4 regions of the Kosakonia cowanii JCM 10956 genome follow, and region 4 is predicted to be linked to each of the others. Evidence: predicted binding sites of a transcription regulator. Region 4 holds the regulator's gene; each other region holds the start of a gene.
What was found. Region 4 encodes Fur, which represses iron uptake genes when iron is present. Its sites were predicted from a motif close to ATAATAATGAGAACNACTATCAA; they were not measured.
Positions count from the first base shown of each region.

Region 1: fes (enterochelin esterase) is a predicted target of Fur. The motif match lies at 2,253-2,275, and genes of this name have one in related genera.
Region 2: sodA (superoxide dismutase [Mn]) is a predicted target of Fur. The motif match lies at 2,610-2,632, and genes of this name have one in related genera.
Region 3: BWI95_RS21700 (Nramp family divalent metal transporter) is a predicted target of Fur. The motif match lies at 2,090-2,112, and genes of this name have one in related genera.

Region 1 covers NZ_CP019445.1:2,488,463-2,492,676, reverse strand. Annotated here, with positions in the region: gene entF (enterobactin non-ribosomal peptide synthetase EntF) at 1-739, opposite strand, end outside; gene BWI95_RS11710 (MbtH family protein) at 750-965, opposite strand; gene fes (enterochelin esterase) at 999-2,198, opposite strand; gene BWI95_RS11700 (TonB-dependent siderophore receptor) at 2,451-4,214, shown strand, end outside.
Region 2 covers NZ_CP019445.1:229,831-234,044, forward strand. Annotated here, with positions in the region: gene cpxA (envelope stress sensor histidine kinase CpxA) at 1-66, shown strand, start outside; gene yiiM (6-hydroxyaminopurine reductase) at 101-772, opposite strand; gene BWI95_RS01085 (dihydrodipicolinate synthase family protein) at 986-1,837, shown strand; gene sodA (superoxide dismutase [Mn]) at 1,916-2,536, opposite strand; gene rhaT (L-rhamnose/proton symporter RhaT) at 2,825-3,859, shown strand; gene rhaR (HTH-type transcriptional activator RhaR) at 3,860-4,214, opposite strand, start outside.
Region 3 covers NZ_CP019445.1:4,581,019-4,585,232, forward strand. Annotated here, with positions in the region: gene BWI95_RS21695 (DUF2502 domain-containing protein) at 1-215, shown strand, start outside; gene BWI95_RS21700 (Nramp family divalent metal transporter) at 803-2,050, opposite strand; gene BWI95_RS21705 (NupC/NupG family nucleoside CNT transporter) at 2,404-3,591, shown strand; gene BWI95_RS21710 (bifunctional diguanylate cyclase/phosphodiesterase) at 3,635-4,214, opposite strand, start outside.
Region 4 covers NZ_CP019445.1:2,607,352-2,611,565, forward strand. Annotated here, with positions in the region: partial or broken gene BWI95_RS12265 (beta-N-acetylhexosaminidase) at 1-2,146, shown strand, start outside; gene fur (ferric iron uptake transcriptional regulator) at 2,247-2,693, opposite strand; gene fldA (flavodoxin FldA) at 2,983-3,513, opposite strand; gene ybfE (LexA regulated protein) at 3,677-3,958, opposite strand; gene ybfF (esterase) at 4,097-4,214, opposite strand, start outside.

The DNA.
Region 1 (4,214 bases), 120 kb from region 4:
TCGTGTTTGCCATCGCCTGGCTCAGGCGGCGAAAGGCTGCGCTCTCCAGGGCGACATTGAGGCGAAGAATATCGGTAGTTGCCGCGCGCCCCGGTAGCGGTTCGCTGGAGAGCGACACCGGCGGCGGAAGCGCGCGCCGCTGCTCTGCCCAGAAAGCGGCATCACGCGTAAAGGCATCGCTGCTCTGATAGCGTTGATACTCTTCGACGACCTCAGCAAAAGGGGTAAATGGCGAGGCGGGCGTCGGCTCACCACGTTGCCATGCCGTATAAATAGCGGCAATCTGGCGGGTTATGGCGGGGAAACTGAAGCCATCGACCAGCAAATGGTGATAACGCTGATACCAGTACCAGCGCCGCTCGCCGACGCGCATCAGCTGGTGGTGCACCAGCGGTTTGCCGCTCTCCACGCGCAGGTTTTGCGCCAGATCGGCCTGCATTAGCGCCAGCGCGGCGCTGTGTGAGTCCCCCTGCTGGCGCAGGTCGGCAATCGCGGGGGCGGCAAAGGTCAGCGTCTCATCGACCGACTGCCACACTTCGCCGTTATCTTCAGTAAAACGCATGCGCAGCGTGTCAGCCTGCATCAGGCCAGTGACAATCGCCTCGCTGAGCTGCACGGCATCGATATCGCCCTCAAGCTCAACATAGTGCGCCACGCTCCAGGCATTGGGCAGCGAGGAGAGTTTTTCTGCCATCCAGATCCCCGGCTGGGCCGCGACCAGCGGTAAACGTTCGCTCATCTTCCGCTCCTTATTGCGCGTGGGGGTGCGCATAGTGCGCCGGGGTTAAGCTCTGCCAGTGTGCGGCCAGCCAGTTGTTACAGTCCGCCTGCGATTGCGGCTCGCAGATGACGCGCCAGCCTGCGGGCAGTGCGCACTGCGCGGGCCACAAACTGCACTGCTGCGCGCTGTTTTGCAGAATATAAAACCGCCCTTGCGGATGATCGAAGGGGTTGGTGAACTCCATAGCAAACTCCTGTCGTGGAAAAGCGCCCTGGCGTTACAGCGGCTGCCAGAGGGTAATTAACCCCGCCGTCAGCCCGCCTCGCCAGCAAAGCGCATCATGTCCGCCGTCAACCTGACGCCAGAAAACCCGCTGCTGTGTCTGTTGTAAAAGGGATAAAAGGGTCTGGTTGGTGCGAAAAATCAGCGGCTCGCGCACCCCGGCTTCAAGCACGATGCGCAGCCCCTGCGGGCCTATTTCACCCTGTTTGAGTTGTTGGATAAGCAGCCCTTCACCCTCGCCGCCGCGATGTGGCCACCAGTAAGAGCCGGACTGGCTCAGCACGCAGCCAAAGCGCGTCGGCCAGTGCAGAGCGGCATAGAGCGCCGAAAGCCCGCCGAAACTCTGCCCCGCCACCACCGTGCGATCGGCGCGATCGCTGAAGGGCGCAATTTCGCGTACCTGCGGCAAGAGTTCCTCCTGCACCGCCAGCCAGAAATCGGCATTACAGGGCAGTTCCTGGCTGCGCTGAGCATTATCGATGGCGTCAATCAGCACATAGACCGCGGGCGGCAACTGGCGGGCATTGGTCAGCGCCGCCAGCGCAGGCCACACCGGCATGCTTTCGGCCCAGAACTGACCGTCGAGCAGGATCGCCAGCGGTCGTTCAGCACCCTGCGCCTCGCCGGTGGCATAGACCCAGACGCGGCGGCGGTTTTGCAGCCGCGGGCTCTGCCAGTGCAACAGATGAGGAGGGGTAAAAGCGGTATCGGTTGCCTGCCAGCCGGGCTGAGGCGGTGCGCCGGGCATCTCCAGCGCCGAGACCGGATGCCCGCGTCCGCCGCGCCAGCTTTGCGCATTGAGCGGGTCGGCAATCGCGCGCGGCAGCAGTTTGCGCCACCCTTCACGCAGCGCCGCGCGATCCGGCGGCATGCTGGCGAAAACGGTATCGGCGAAATCGTTATCCTGCTCAGAGGGGATCAGGCAGTAGCTGCCGCGCCAGCCCGCTTCGAGGGTGGTTTTCCAGCACCAGATATCGCTTCCGGCGATGCGTGCCAGTGATTGCGGCTGCGCTTGTTGATGGTGATCGGTAACACCAGTGATGTAAATCCAGACCCGGCGCAGGCGCGAAGTCTGCTCAGACCCCGCCGGATCGCGCCACCAGAAGGTCACTTCATAGCGCCCGTCGGCGGTTTTAACCCACTCCGGCCCCTGTTTTGACGCCCACCAGGCATCGCTTCCCGTCGTTGACGTCACGGTTTAACCCCAAATCGCTGCGGACTTATTTTTATCGATCAAAATTTATAGATAATATTATTGATAACTATTCTTATTTGCAATAGCGTATTGGCGCGCTGTGGGAAGCGCGTCTTTCACCTAACTCTGCCTGTCGCAGGCCTTTTTTCTCAGGGCTGAGAGAATTGCCGCGCGCGGGCTTCATCACTGCCGTCTCCTCTCCCCTGGGAATGGAGAGTTACGGGGATACGGCAAAGGAACGCAGGTAACATAATGAATAAGAAGATGAAATCCCTGACCTTGCTGGTCAACCTCGGGATCTACGGCGCGGCAATGCCCGTGATGGCGGCGGATGAGAAGAGCAGCGACGCCAGCAGCGCGGACACTATCGTCGTCACGGCGGCACAGCAAAACCTCCAGGCACCCGGCGTGTCGACCATCACCGCCGATCAAATTCGTAAGAACCCGCCAGCCCGTGATGTGTCGGAGATTATCCGCAAGATGCCGGGCGTTAACTTAACCGGCAACGCCACCAGCGGCCAGCGGGGCAACAACCGCCAGATCGACATTCGCGGTATGGGCCCGGAAAACACCCTGATCCTGGTGGATGGCAAACCGGTCACCAGCCGTAACTCGGTGCGCTTAGGCTGGCGCGGCGAGCGTGACAGCCGCGGCGACACCAGTTGGGTGCCGGCAGAGATGATTGAGCGTATCGAAGTGATCCGCGGCCCGGCGGCCGTGCGTTACGGTAACGGCGCGGCGGGCGGTGTGGTGAATATCATCACCAAAAAAGATAGCGCCCAGGAGTGGCATGGGTCATGGAACGCCTACGTCAACGCGCCGGAGCATAAAGCGGAAGGTGCCACCAAACGCACCGACTTTAGCCTCAGCGGCCCGCTGGGCGATGATGTCAGCTTCCGCCTCTATGGCAACCTGGCGAAAACCCAGGCCGATGCGTGGGATATCAACCGCGATCACCAGTCTGAACGCACCGGGATTTACGCCAATACCCTTGCCGCCGGGCGCGAAGGCTCAATCAATAAAGATATTAATGGTGTGGTGCGCTGGGATTTCGCGCCGATGCAGTCGCTGGAGTTCCAGGCGGGCTACAGCCGCCAGGGCAACCTCTACGCGGGTGATACGCAAAACACCAACAACGACAGCAGCAGCAATAACTACGTGCGCGAGAACTACGGTAAAGAGACCAACCGTCTCTATCGCCAGAACTACTCCGTCACCTGGAATGGCGGCTGGGATAACGGGATCACCACCAGCAACTGGATCCAGTATGAGCACACGCGCAACTCGCGTCTGGGCGAAGGACTGGCGGGCGGGCTGGAAGGGCTGTTCAACAGTAATAAATTCACCGATATCGACCTCTCCGATGTGATGCTGCACAACGAGGTGAACCTACCGCTGGATCTGCTGGTTAACCAGACCCTGACACTGGGTACCGAATGGAACCAGCAGCGGATGAAAGATCTCGCCTCTAATACCCAGGCCTTCCAGGGCGGGGCGATTAGCGGGCTGAGCAGCACCAACCGCAGCCCCTACTCCAGCGCCGACATCTACTCTATTTTTGCCGAAGACAATATGGAGCTGACCGACAGCACCATGCTGACCCCGGCGCTGCGTTTCGATCATCACACCATTGTTGGTGATAACTGGAGCCCGTCGCTGAACCTCTCGCAGGGATTAGGCGACGATTTTACCCTGAAAATGGGCATTGGCCGCGCGTATAAAGCGCCGAGCCTCTACCAGACCAACCCGAACTACATTCTCTACAGCAAGGGCCAGGGGTGCTACGCCAGCGGCAACGGCGTCGGTTGTTACATGATGGGTAATGACGATCTGAAAGCGGAGACCAGTATCAATAAAGAGATTGGTCTTGAGTTCAAACATGATGACTGGCTGGCCGGTGTGACCTGGTTCCGTAACGATTACCGCAATAAGATTGAAGCGGGCTACTCCCCGATGGCGCAAACGGCGGCGGGCGCGACCAAAACCGATATCTACCAGTGGGAAAATGTGCCGAAA
Region 2 (4,214 bases), 2.3 Mb from region 4:
GCGGACGACAGCCCGTTAGGCGGTTTACGCTTAACCCTCTGGCTGCCGCTCTATAAACGCGCCTGATAATGCGCCCTCTCCTGCCGGAGGGGGCGTTTTTTTATCCGCGCAGCCGCCGGGCGTTATCCTCAACTTTGCCGCTCAGGCGTCGCTTCTGCATTGTGCGCGTCCAGCTTGCCGATAACCCCGCCGCCGCCAGCAGGCGCTGATACTGCTCATCATCAAACGGTTGATACCAGGCGATCGCCGCGGCCTCATGAACGCTGACATCGCTTACCCTTGATACCAGCTCTAAAGGCGCGTCAGCGGCGACTTTGCCTGCGGCAATCACCCGATAGAGCCAGCCCACGCGGCCGCTCGCCTGCATCTGCGTGGCCATATCCTCAATGCCGAAGTGGTAGTTGAGCTTAAAGCAGGGCGAGCGTGGCTGCGTCACCTGAATCAGCGCCTCGCCCCAGCGAAAGATATCGCCGATAAAGACATTTTGTTCCGTCAGCCCGACGGTAGAGAGGTTTTCGCCGAAGGCGGGCGCGCAGAAAAGTGCGGCCTGTTGCGGGAAGGCTTGCGCCCAGTGCGTGTAGTGTTCACGCGGATAGTGGCACAGCGCGCGATCGGCCCCGCCGTGGTAGCTTTTCTCCGCCTGCTCATCGCCGGCAAGGCCCAGTTCGGTCAGGGTCAACTCCCCCTGAACCTGCAATTTGGCGATGGCGCTCGGTCGGCTGCCCTCATAATCCCTTATCTTGCCCCTGAAAACGTTAACCTGATGGCGCATCTTCCCTCCCGGAATTCCGTTGTTGGTCGCGTTATTAGAGCACACTTTTTTCTCACCCGAAGCGGCGAAAATGAGACATTCATGCGCGTGTCTGACGCCATGCCGTGTTATCACTTACCTTGAGTTTTGAAACGCAATTTCATTAAACGAGGAGAGAGCGACGTGGCCACTACAGTTCCATTTTCCGGCGTCTGGTGCCCTTCCATCACGCCGATGGATCGTGAAGGGAATATCGATCTGGCAGGCTTGGCGCAACACATTGCCCGCCTGAACGCGGCAAAAGTCGATGTCGTGCTGCTGATGGGCAGCATCGGGGAGTTTGCCTCGTTCTCGCTGGAGGAGCGCTTGATGCTTATCCGCGAAGCGCGGGAGATGTCGCCGGGTACGCTGGTAGCAAACGTCTCCTCCCCCTGCTTTTCCGATGTGGTGCACATGGCGCAAGAGGCCAGGCGCGTCGGGTATGATGCAGTAATGGTGCTGCCACCCTATTACTACGGGCAGACCAGCGGGCAGTTATTGCACTATTTCCGCGCCATCGGCCAGGCGGTTGAAGGCAAGTGGTTCGCCTACAACTTCCCGGCGCGCACCGGCTGCGATTTAACGCCGGAACTGGTTGCCACCCTGGCCGCCGAGTTTCCTGATTTCGCCGGCATCAAAGATACGGTCGATTGCCAGTCACACACGCGGAACATGATCCTCGCCACCCAGGCGGTACGCGGCGATTTCGCCGTGTTGAGCGGCTACGACGAGTACTACATCCCGAACTTACTGGCAGGCGGCGCAGGGGTGATCTCCGGGTTGAATAACGTTATGCCAGAGCTGTTTGTGCAGGCGAGAGAAGCCTGGCGCACCGGCGATCTCGACGGGTTGAGTAAAGCGCAGCAGGAGATCGGCAAGTTTATGGCGATCTACGCCATCGGGGATGATTTCGTCACCACCATCAAAACCGTGGTATCACGTAAATTTGGCTACTCGACGCCCGTCTCGCGCAACGTCGGCGGCACGCTCAGCGACGCGCAGTGCGCCATTGTCGATCAGGTGTTTAGTATCACCTCGCGAAGGTAAACCGCAGGCAATAAAAAACCCCCGACGGCGAAGCCGGACGGGGGTTGACCTCACGCAAGCGTGGGGGATCGTGCGAACTTATTTTTTAGCGGCGAAACGTGCTGCTGCTTCGTCCCAGTTCACCACGTTCCAGAACTCTTTGATGTAGTCCGGGCGGCGGTTCTGGAATTTCAGGTAGTAAGCGTGTTCCCACACATCCAGACCGATGATCGGGAAGCCGGATGCGCCAGAGATCGCTTCACCCATCAGCGGGGAGTCCTGGTTTGCGGTAGAGACTACAGCCAGTTTGTCGCCTTTCAGCACCAGCCATGCCCAGCCGGAACCGAAGCGGGTTGCTGCTGCTTTTTCAAATTCAGCTTTGAAGTTGTCCACGGAACCGAAATCGCGCTCGATAGCCGCTTTCAGATCGCCCTGCAGGGTAGTGCCGACTTTCAGGCCTTTCCAGAACAGGCTGTGGTTAGCGTGGCCGCCCGCGTTGTTGCGCAGTACGGTTTTCTTGTCGGTCGGCAGCTGGTCCAGTTTGGTGATCAGCTCTTCAACCGGCAGGCTTGAGAACTCCGGCAGGTTTTCCAGCGCGGCGTTAGCGTTGTTTACGTAGGTCTGGTGATGTTTAGTGTGATGGATTTCCATCGTCTGCTTGTCGAAATGAGGCTCAAGGGCATCATACGCATACGGCAGAGCGGGCAGTGTATAGCTCATTTTCATCTCCATTTTTAGTCTGGCGGCGGATTGTTAATGCCGCGTAAGCAGTCGGATCATTATAGTTAATTACGTGATATTGAAAATGTTTATCAATGCCGTAGTTTTTATAAGGTTATAAATTTTAGTTATGTTCTTGAAATTGTGAAGCTGCTCACCCCCATCATGCCCTGATTGCCAGCGCCAGGCGCAGCGCGGCAATCGTCTCAAGGTTAAATCGTTTACTGATTTTTACACTCTGCGAGTCGGCGACCTCTGTCCCGGCCATAAAAACAAAAGGAGTGCACAATGAGTAACGCGATTACGATGGGTATTTTGTGGCATTTGATAGGCGCGGCCAGTGCTGCCTGTTTCTATGCCCCGTTCAAAAAGGTCAAACAGTGGTCATGGGAGACGATGTGGTCGATAGGCGGCCTCGTCTCCTGGATAGTCCTTCCCTGGAGCATCAGCGCGCTGTTACTGCCCGATTTCTGGGCCTATTTCAGCTCGTTCAATGCCTCCACCCTGCTGCCGGTGTTTCTCTTCGGCGCAATGTGGGGCGTCGGCAATATCAATTATGGTTTAACGATGCGCTATCTCGGCATGTCGATGGGCATTGGTATCGCCATCGGCATCACGCTGATTGTTGGCACCCTGATGACGCCGGTGCTCAACGGCACTTTCGGCGTGCTGATCCATACCGAAGGGGGTCGGATGACGCTGCTTGGCGTGCTGGTTGCCCTGATTGGCGTCGGCATTGTGACGCGCGCCGGGCAGTTGAAAGAGCGCAAAATGGGCATCAAAGCCGAAGAGTTCAACCTGAAAAAAGGGCTGGCGCTGGCCGTCATGTGCGGCATCTTCTCAGCGGGGATGTCCTTTGCGATGAATGCCGCCAAACCGATGCACGATGCCGCTGCGGCGCTGGGCATCGATCCGCTCTATACCGCGCTGCCAAGCTATGTGGTGATCATGGGCGGGGGCGCGCTGGTCAACCTTGGCTTCTGCATTATTCGCCTGGCAAAAGTGAAGAATTTGTCGGTCAAAGCGGACTTCTCGCTGGCAACGCCGTTGATTATCAGCAATATCCTGCTCTCAGCGCTTGGCGGGCTGATGTGGTATCTGCAATTCTTCTTCTACGCCTGGGGCCACGCCCGTATTCCGGCGCAGTATGACTACATCAGTTGGATGCTGCACATGAGTTTCTACGTGCTGTGCGGCGGCATTGTCGGGCTGGTGCTGAAGGAGTGGAAAAATGCCGGACGCCAGCCGGTCAGCGTGCTGAGCCTCGGCTGCGTGGTGATCATTATCGCGGCCAATATCGTCGGCCTCGGTATGGCGAGCTAATCAGGCGGCGGCGCGACTGCGATGACGCCACTGTCCTGGCGTCATCCCCACTTCGCGGCTAAAGACCACCGAAAAGTAGTTACTGTCCTCAAACCCGCACTGCATGGCGATTTCACCAATCATCTGCTCCGAGTGCTGGAGCAGATACTGCGCGTGGCAGATGCGCAACTGGCGCAGATAGTGGTTGATGGTCATGCCGGTCTGGGAGCGAAACTGCTGGCGCAGGGCACGCTCGCTGCACTGCTCCTGCTCGCAAAACTGCTCAAGCACAAAGCTGCGATTCAGGCTGCCGGAAAGGGCGGTGATCAGCTTATCCAGCAGCGCTTCGCTGTGGGTAGCGGCAAGGTTATCGGCG
Region 3 (4,214 bases), 2.0 Mb from region 4:
ACGGCGGCCGCTGGCGCGACCGCAATTACTGGAACAATAATTATGAGTGGCGCGATCACCGCTGGCATAAACATGACCGCGGCTGGCATCGTGGCTGGGATAAACGTGGTTGGGACAAGCGTGACGCCTATGAGCGCGGCTATCGCGAAGGCTGGAACGATCGTGACGATCGCCGTGGACCGGGTCGCGGTCACGGGCATGGACACCACCATTAATTGTGTTTCGCAGGTAGTTTGATTACCCGATGAAAAGTACAGTGCCGGATGGCGGCTAACGCCTTATCCGGCCTACGCGATCCAGCCCCCGAAAAGTTTTTGTGCGCCGGTAAATTTTTGTAGGCCCAATAAGCGCAGCGCCATCGGGCATTCAACACCGAACCTTCAAACCGCAGAAGATTCATAGGCCCGATAAGCGCAGCGCCATCGGGCATTCAGCACCGAACCTTCAAACCGCACAAGATTCGTAGGCCCGATAAGCGCAGCGCCATCAGGCATTCAGCCTCGAACCTTCAAACCGCACAAGATTCGTAGGCCCGATAAGCGTAGCGCCATCGGGCATTCGGCACCGAACCTTCAAACCGCACAAGATTCGTAGGCCCGATAAGCGCAGCGCCATCGGGCATTCAGCACCGAACCTTCAAATCGCACAAGATTCGTAGGCCCGATAAGCGCAGCGCCATCGGGCATTCAGCATCAAACCGTCACTCCGCAGCAGAAACCGTAGGCCCGATAAGCGCAGCGCCATCGGGCATTCAAGCCGCAAAAAAGATACGTAGACCCGATACGCCCACCGCCATTGGGCGTTATTTACCCATCAACTCGGCAAGCGTTCCCACCAGCAGCCAGCCATTCAGGCACACCACCAGCGCGACAATCACCCAGCCAGTGCGTCTTACCAGCGCGGTATTCACCAGTTCGCCCATCAGTTTTGCATTACTGGTAAATACTAGCAGCGGCACCAGCGCCAGCGCGATCCCAAAGCTCAGCAGCACCTGGCTCATCACCAGGATTCGCGTCGGATCCAGCCCCAGCCAGATAACAATAAACGACGGCATCATGGTGATGGTACGGCGCACCCACAGCGGAATATGGAACCGGACAAACCCCTGCATCACCACCTGTCCGGCCAGCGTACCGACAACGGTCGAAGAGAGACCCGCAGCCACCAGACTGAGGCCGAAAATAGTCGCCGCGGCATGGCTTAACAGTGGCTCCAGCGTTAAATAGGCCTGGTCGAGATCGGCCACCCCGGTGTGTCCATTAAAGTGAAACGCCGCCGCAGCTGTCGCCATCATCGCCAGGTTAACAAATCCGGCAATGGTCATTGCCAGCCCGACATCCCATTTGGTGGCGGAATAACGCTCACGGCGCGTCCCATCATGCAGGTTCTGCGTTAAGGAGGAGTGCAGATAGATGACGTGCGGCATAATGGTCGCACCCAGCACCCCGGCGGCAAGGAACACCGCATCAGTGCCTGAAAGCGTAGGAATAACAATCCCTTTCGCCAGCGCCGCCAGCTTCGGCTGGGAAAAAATGAGTTCGACAATATAGGCCGCCGCGACAAACAGCAGCAGGCCGCCAATCACTTTTTCCAGCGGTTTCTGCCCGCGCTTTTGCAGCATCAGGATCAGGAAGGTGGCGATCCCGGTCAGCACCGCGCCCTGCATCAGCGACACGCCGAGGATCAGTTTGAAGCCAATCGCCGCGCCGATAAACTCCGCGAGATCCGTCGCCATGGCGATAATTTCCGCCTGCACCCAGTAAAACCAGACCAGCGGGCGCGGATAGTGATCGCGGATCTGCTCCGCGAGGTTTTTGCCGGTCGCAATACCGAGCTTGGCAGAAAGCAGCTGAATGAGCATCGCCATCAGGTTCGCCCACACCACCACCCATAAAAGCTGGTAGCCGAAGGTCGCGCCCGCCTGAATATTGGTGGCAAAGTTACCCGGATCGATGTAACCAATAGCCGCAATAAATGCAGGTCCCATCAACGCAAACCTGAGTTTGCGCGCTGCTCTTCCGTTAGTACTCTCCACGCGACTACTGCTCATTTATTGCCCCTAAATATAGCCTTTGCTATGTTTGATGCTACCAAAATGAGAATGATTATCAAGATCATTAAGATGGGTTTACTTGATTTCTCTGATAGCCTGAAACAATAGAAGGGTTGAATGCCAAGGATGGTGACGGCGGCGACAACATTTACCGCAGCGTTATGTTATGAGTCTAGCAGCGTGACGCAACTTTTCACGGCCTTTATTAACATACCTGAATTGTATGTTTGATCACTAATTTTGAGTCTGGTCACAGGACATTAATATAGTGTGCCTTTGATCTCGTTTTCTTTTGTCTTGTTACATAGAATGTGCACGAAATTCCTACCCGTCTCATATTTGGAGCAAATATGTCCCGCGTTCTGCACTTTGTCCTGGCGCTTGCTGTTGTGGCGCTGCTTGCCTTGCTCGTGAGCAGCGATCGCAAAAAGATCCGCATCCGCTTTGTTATTCAACTGCTGGTGATTGAAGTTGTGCTGGCCTGGTTCTTCCTCAACTCTGATGTTGGCCTCGGCTTCGTAAAAGGCTTCTCCGAGATGTTTGAAAAACTGCTCGGCTTTGCCAACGAAGGCACCAACTTCGTCTTCGGCAAAATGAATGACGAAGGCCTGGCCTTCTTCTTCCTGAAAGTGCTCTGCCCGATCGTCTTTATCTCTGCGCTGATTGGTATTTTGCAGCACATTCGCGTACTGCCGATTGTGATTCGCGCCATCGGTACGGTGCTGTCGAAAGTGAACGGCATGGGTAAACTGGAATCGTTTAACGCGGTCAGCTCCCTGATTCTGGGTCAATCTGAGAACTTTATTGCTTATAAAGATATCCTCGGCAAAATGTCACGCAACCGCATGTACACCATGGCTGCGACCGCAATGTCGACGGTTTCAATGTCGATTGTGGGTGCCTACATGACCATGCTGCAACCGAAATATGTCGTCGCGGCGCTGGTGCTGAACATGTTCAGTACCTTTATCGTGCTCTCGCTGCTCAACCCGTACCGCGTGGATGAGAGCGAAGAGAACTTGCAGATGGCGAAACTGCACGAAGGTCAGAGCTTCTTTGAGATGCTGGGTGAATACATTCTGGCAGGTTTTAAAGTGGCGATTATCGTTGCGGCGATGCTGATTGGCTTTATCGCGCTGATTTCCGGCCTGAACGCCCTCTTCGCTGCCGTGCTGGGCATCTCCTTCCAGGGCATTCTGGGGTACATCTTCTACCCGGTTGCCTGGGTGCTGGGCGTCCCGGCTCATGAAGCGTTGCAGGTGGCGAGTATCATGGCGACCAAACTGGTCTCCAACGAATTCGTGGCGATGATGGATCTGCAGAAAATTGCCTCCACCCTCTCTCCACGTTCGGAAGGTATCCTCTCGGTCTTCCTGGTCTCCTTTGCTAACTTCTCCTCTATCGGCATTATCGCAGGCGCGATCAAAGGCCTGAACGAAGAGCAGGGCAACGTGGTTTCCCGCTTTGGTCTGAAGCTGGTTTACGGTTCGACGCTGGTGAGCGTGCTCTCTGCGGCGATCGCGGCGCTGGTTATCTGATTCGAACATGCGTTAACAAAAACCGGGGCCTGCCCCGGTTTTTTTATGCCAGCGGCTGCGGCTTGCCGAGCAGATAGCCCTGCAGGTAATCAACGCCCGCATTCAGCAGCAGCTCGCGCTGCGCCTCGCTCTCCACGTACTCGGCCACCACCGTCAGACCTTTGGCCTTCGCCAGATCGCATATCGCTTTCACGATCATCGCATCCTGCGGATCAGTGAGGATATCGCGCACAAAACAGCCGTCGATTTTGATGATATCCGCCTTGATGCGCTTTAAACGTTCGAAGTTGGCGTAGCCGGTGCCGAAGTCATCAATGGCGATCATAAACCCCGCCTCGCGTAAGCGCGTGATATTACGGATGCTCACTTCCGAGTGAGAGAAGGCCTGCTCCTCGGTAATTTCGATAATCACCGCCTGTGCGGCGATACCGTAGCGCGCAAACAGTGCAAGAAACTGCGTAGCGAAGGATTGTTGCATCAGGGTCAGCGGCATCAGATTGAGGGAGAAACGCGCCTTTGCAGCGGGCTGCGGATGCGCCTGCATCCATTTCAGCAGCGTTTCGACGACCTGCATATCGAAGCGCGAACCGAGATCGAACTGGGCAATCACCGGAATAAACTGG
Region 4 (4,214 bases):
TCACGCCGCTTGGCGAGCACTGGAAGCGGATGCCGGAGGATAAAATATCCTGATGACCGCTGAAGCGCGCTTTGCGCAAAACAGCGATATCAAAACAATTAACCTCGCCTCGCTGCGCGGGCAGATTGTGCCAACGCCGCGCGAGGGTAAAATCTACGGTCGGGATATCGATCTCAGCCAGGGAGTGAAGTTTGACCTCTCAGCGCTGATGCCTGATGCGCAAAACGCCATCAAAGGGCGCTTCGCCATGCTCGGCGTGGAAGAGGGGAGTTATCCGCTACGTACCGAGATTGCCCGTAAAGCGTTCAGGGGGGACGAGGCGATCAACGGTGCCTATCAGCTGCGTATCAATGATAAAGAGGCGGTGGTGACCGGTTTTGATCAGAGCGGCGTGTTCTATGGCCTGCAATCTCTGCTTTCGCTTCTCCCCGCGCAGGGGCCGATGACGCTCCCCGCTCTGACGGCGAAAGATGCGCCGCGCTTCGACTATCGCGGTATTCATCTGGATGTCGGGCGTAATTTCCACAGCAAAGCGGCGGTGTTGCGCCTGCTGGATCAGATGGCGGCTTACAAGCTGAATAAATTCCACTTCCATCTGACGGACGATGAAGGGTGGCGCATTGAAATTCCGGGGCTGCCGGAGCTGACTGAGATTGGCAGCCAGCGCTGCCACGATCTGAGCGAGAAGCAGTGCCTGCTGCCGCAGCTGGGCTCGGGTCCGGATCGTGATAACAACGGCAGCGGGTACTTTACCCGCGCCGACTACATCGAGATCCTCAAATACGCCAAAGCGCGACACATTGAGGTGATCCCGGAGATCGACATGCCTGCCCATGCGCGCGCGGCGGTGATCTCAATGGAAGCACGTTACGAACGCCTGATAAAAGAGGGTAAGGATGAGAGCGAGGCGAGCCGCTATCGGCTGCTCGATCCGACCGATACCTCTGTTACCGCTGGCGTACAATTCTACGATCGCACCGGCTACCTCAATCCGTGCCTGGACTCCTCGCGCAACTTTGTCGATAAGGTGATGGGCGAAATCCTGCAGATGCACAGAGAAGCGGGTCTGCCGCTGCGCACCTGGCACTTTGGCGGCGATGAAGCAAAAAATATCTACCTGGGCGCTGGTTATACGGATGTGAACAATCCGCAGCCGGGTAAAGGCATCATCGATCAGAGCAAGCAAGATAAGCCTTGGGCGAAATCCGAGGCCTGCCAGGCGATGATCAAAGCCGGGAAAGTGAGCGATGTTGAACACCTCTCCAGCTACTTTGGCGCAGAGGTAAGCAAGCTGGTTAAGGCGCACGGCATCGATGTGATGCAGGCGTGGCAGGATGGGCTGAAAGATGCCAAAGACGCTTCTGTGTTTGCCACCCAACATGTGAATGTCAACTTCTGGGATGCGCTCTACTGGGGTGGTTTCGATTCCGTCAACGATTGGGCGAATAAGGGCTTCCGCGTGGTGGTCTCCAACCCGGACTACGTCTATCTCGACTTCCCGAGTGAAGTTCACCCTGATGAGAGCGGTTACTACTGGGGGACGCGTTTCAGCGATGAGCGCAAAATCTTCAGCTTCGCGCCGGACAACATGCCGCAAAATGCGGAAACCTCGGTTGACCGTGATGGCAACGCGTTCAGCGCTAAATCAGACAAGCCGTGGCCAGGCGCCTACGGGCTTTCCGCCGAGTTGTGGAGCGAAGTGGTGCGCACGGATGAGCAGATGGAGTATATGATCTATCCGCGTCTGGTCGCCGTCGCTGAGCGGGCATGGCATCGCGCAAGCTGGGAGCTGGATTATCAGGCAGGCCGCGAATACAAAGGCGGCGAGACGCAGTGGGTCGATCAGAAAGCGCTTACGGCTGACTGGCAGCGTTTTGCCAATCTGTTAGGGCATCGCGAGCTGGCGAAGCTGGATAAAGCCGGCATCCATTATCGTCTGCCGGTGCCAGGGGCGCGAATTGTTGACGGTGTGCTGGAGGTCAACATCCGCTTCCCGGGGCTGGTGGTGGAGTACTCCCTCGATCGCGGCAAAACGTGGCAACGCTACGAAGCGGAATCCCGTCCACAGATTAAAGGAGAAATTCAGGTGCGCACCGTAAGCCCGGACGGCAGGCGCGTCAGCCGTGTTGACACGCTGAAAGCTTGATCGCTTTCCACCCTGAGCGGCGTAACCTTCTAACGCGCCGCTCAGCCGACAGGCATAAAAAAAGCCAACCTGACGGTTGGCTTTTAACATTCAGAAGAACTTATTTTGCGTCGTGCGCGTGTTCATCTTCGCGGCAGTCGCCTTCGGCGCAGTGGCCGTAAAGGTAGAGACTGTGGTTCGTCAGGCGGATACCGTGTTTAGCGGCGATTTCGCGCTGGCGCAATTCGATGGAATCATCACTGAATTCGATGACTTTACCGCAGTCGAGGCAGATAAGGTGATCGTGGTGATGCTGCTGCGTCAGTTCAAAAACGGACTTGCCGCCTTCGAAGTTGTGACGGGTGACAATCCCGGCGTCATCAAACTGGTTCAGCACGCGGTACACCGTTGCCAGACCAATCTCTTCACCCATGTCGATCAGACGCTTATAAAGATCTTCCGCACTGACATGATGGTTATCCGGCTCCTGAAGCACTTCCAGAATTTTTAAACGTGGAAGCGTGACTTTCAGGCCGGCCTTCTTTAATGCGGTATTGTTGTCAGTCATGCGGAATCTGTCCTGTTGCTATACGATTCACTTCCTTCTCGGAAGTTATAAGGAATGCACCCGGGCGAATGCGTATCATTATAGAACTGCCATGTATAAATGAAAACTGCAAGCCCTCAAGTAAAGTAAGCTTTTAAAACGTGGTATCGCCGACAACTCCCGGTCGAGCGTAACGCGTTAAGCAGGGCTTATTGTACAGGGATGAATAGGAAAGTTAAAAAAATGTAGCAATTATTTCGATTGCTTTTACCTATTGATACGGCGCAACCAGCAGATTGCGCCATAAAAATCAGGCGTTCAGGATTTCATCCAGATGCAGCTCTTCAGAAACCTGCTTCACCCACTTCTGTACGCGCTCGGCAGTCAGTTCTGGCTGGCGGTCTTCGTCAATCGCCAGACCAACAAAGTGGTCGTCATCCGCCAGGCCTTTTGAAGCTTCGAAATGGTAACCGGCAGTCGGCCAGTGACCCACAATGGTCGCGCCGCGCGGTTCGATAATATCGCGAATAGTGCCCAGCGCATCACAGAAGTACTCAGCATAATCTTCCTGGTCGCCGCAGCCGAAAAGTGCTACTAATTTACCATTAAAATCAATCTCTTCCAGCGTCGGGAAGAAGTCATCCCAGTCGCACTGCGCTTCACCGTAATACCAAGTCGGAATGCCGAGCAACAGGATGTCATATCCTTCGATATCTTCCTTACTGCTCTTGGCAATGTCATGAACATCGGCGACGTCTTTACCAAGCTGGCTCTGGATCATTTTGGCGATGTTTTCGGTGTTGCCGGTGTCGCTGCCGAAGAAAATGCCTGTAATTGCCATGAGTAAAATAACCTCTTGAATCTTAATGAGTATAGGGGGAGCGCTAAGCCCACAGATAAGGGCAATCATAGCAGAACAGAGAAGAACGCGGAAACAGCTATTGCCGCGGACTGCACTGTATGCCACATGAAAAGGGGAATTTGACGATGATTCAGAAGAATCGCTATCCGCGCAGGGCTTTAAGCTGCGCCAGCAGCATCTCTTCGATAAGTTCGCTGCGGCTTATCTCGCGCGCCTCGGCCAGCTCATTTAAGGCTTCCACCGCTTCCGCATTCAGTTTCAGTTCGACGCGCTTAAGCCCGCGAACTTTATCGCGTTTGAGCTGGTTGCGTTTATTAATGCGCAACTGTTCATCGCGCGAGAGCGGGTTGGTCTTCGGCCGTCCCGGGCGACGCTCATTCGCGAAGAGATCTAGTGTCGTACGGTCCGTTTGTTCTTTAGCCATGATATGAATACTACGGGAAAACACGCAATCGGGCCGCTGCCCGGGCTGAATAGCGCGCCATCATACATCACCAACATCGGCACGCCAACGACCGGGCGCGTTGAAACGACCGGTCGCCGCCTTTTTAATCAGTTGGCCTTACTCTGCCAGGTAACGGCGAATGGCACGCAGCACCGCGTCAGGTTTTTCTGCATGCACCCAGTGCCCGGCACCGGCAATGACATACGCCCGCGCCTGGGGAAATTGCGCCAGCAGC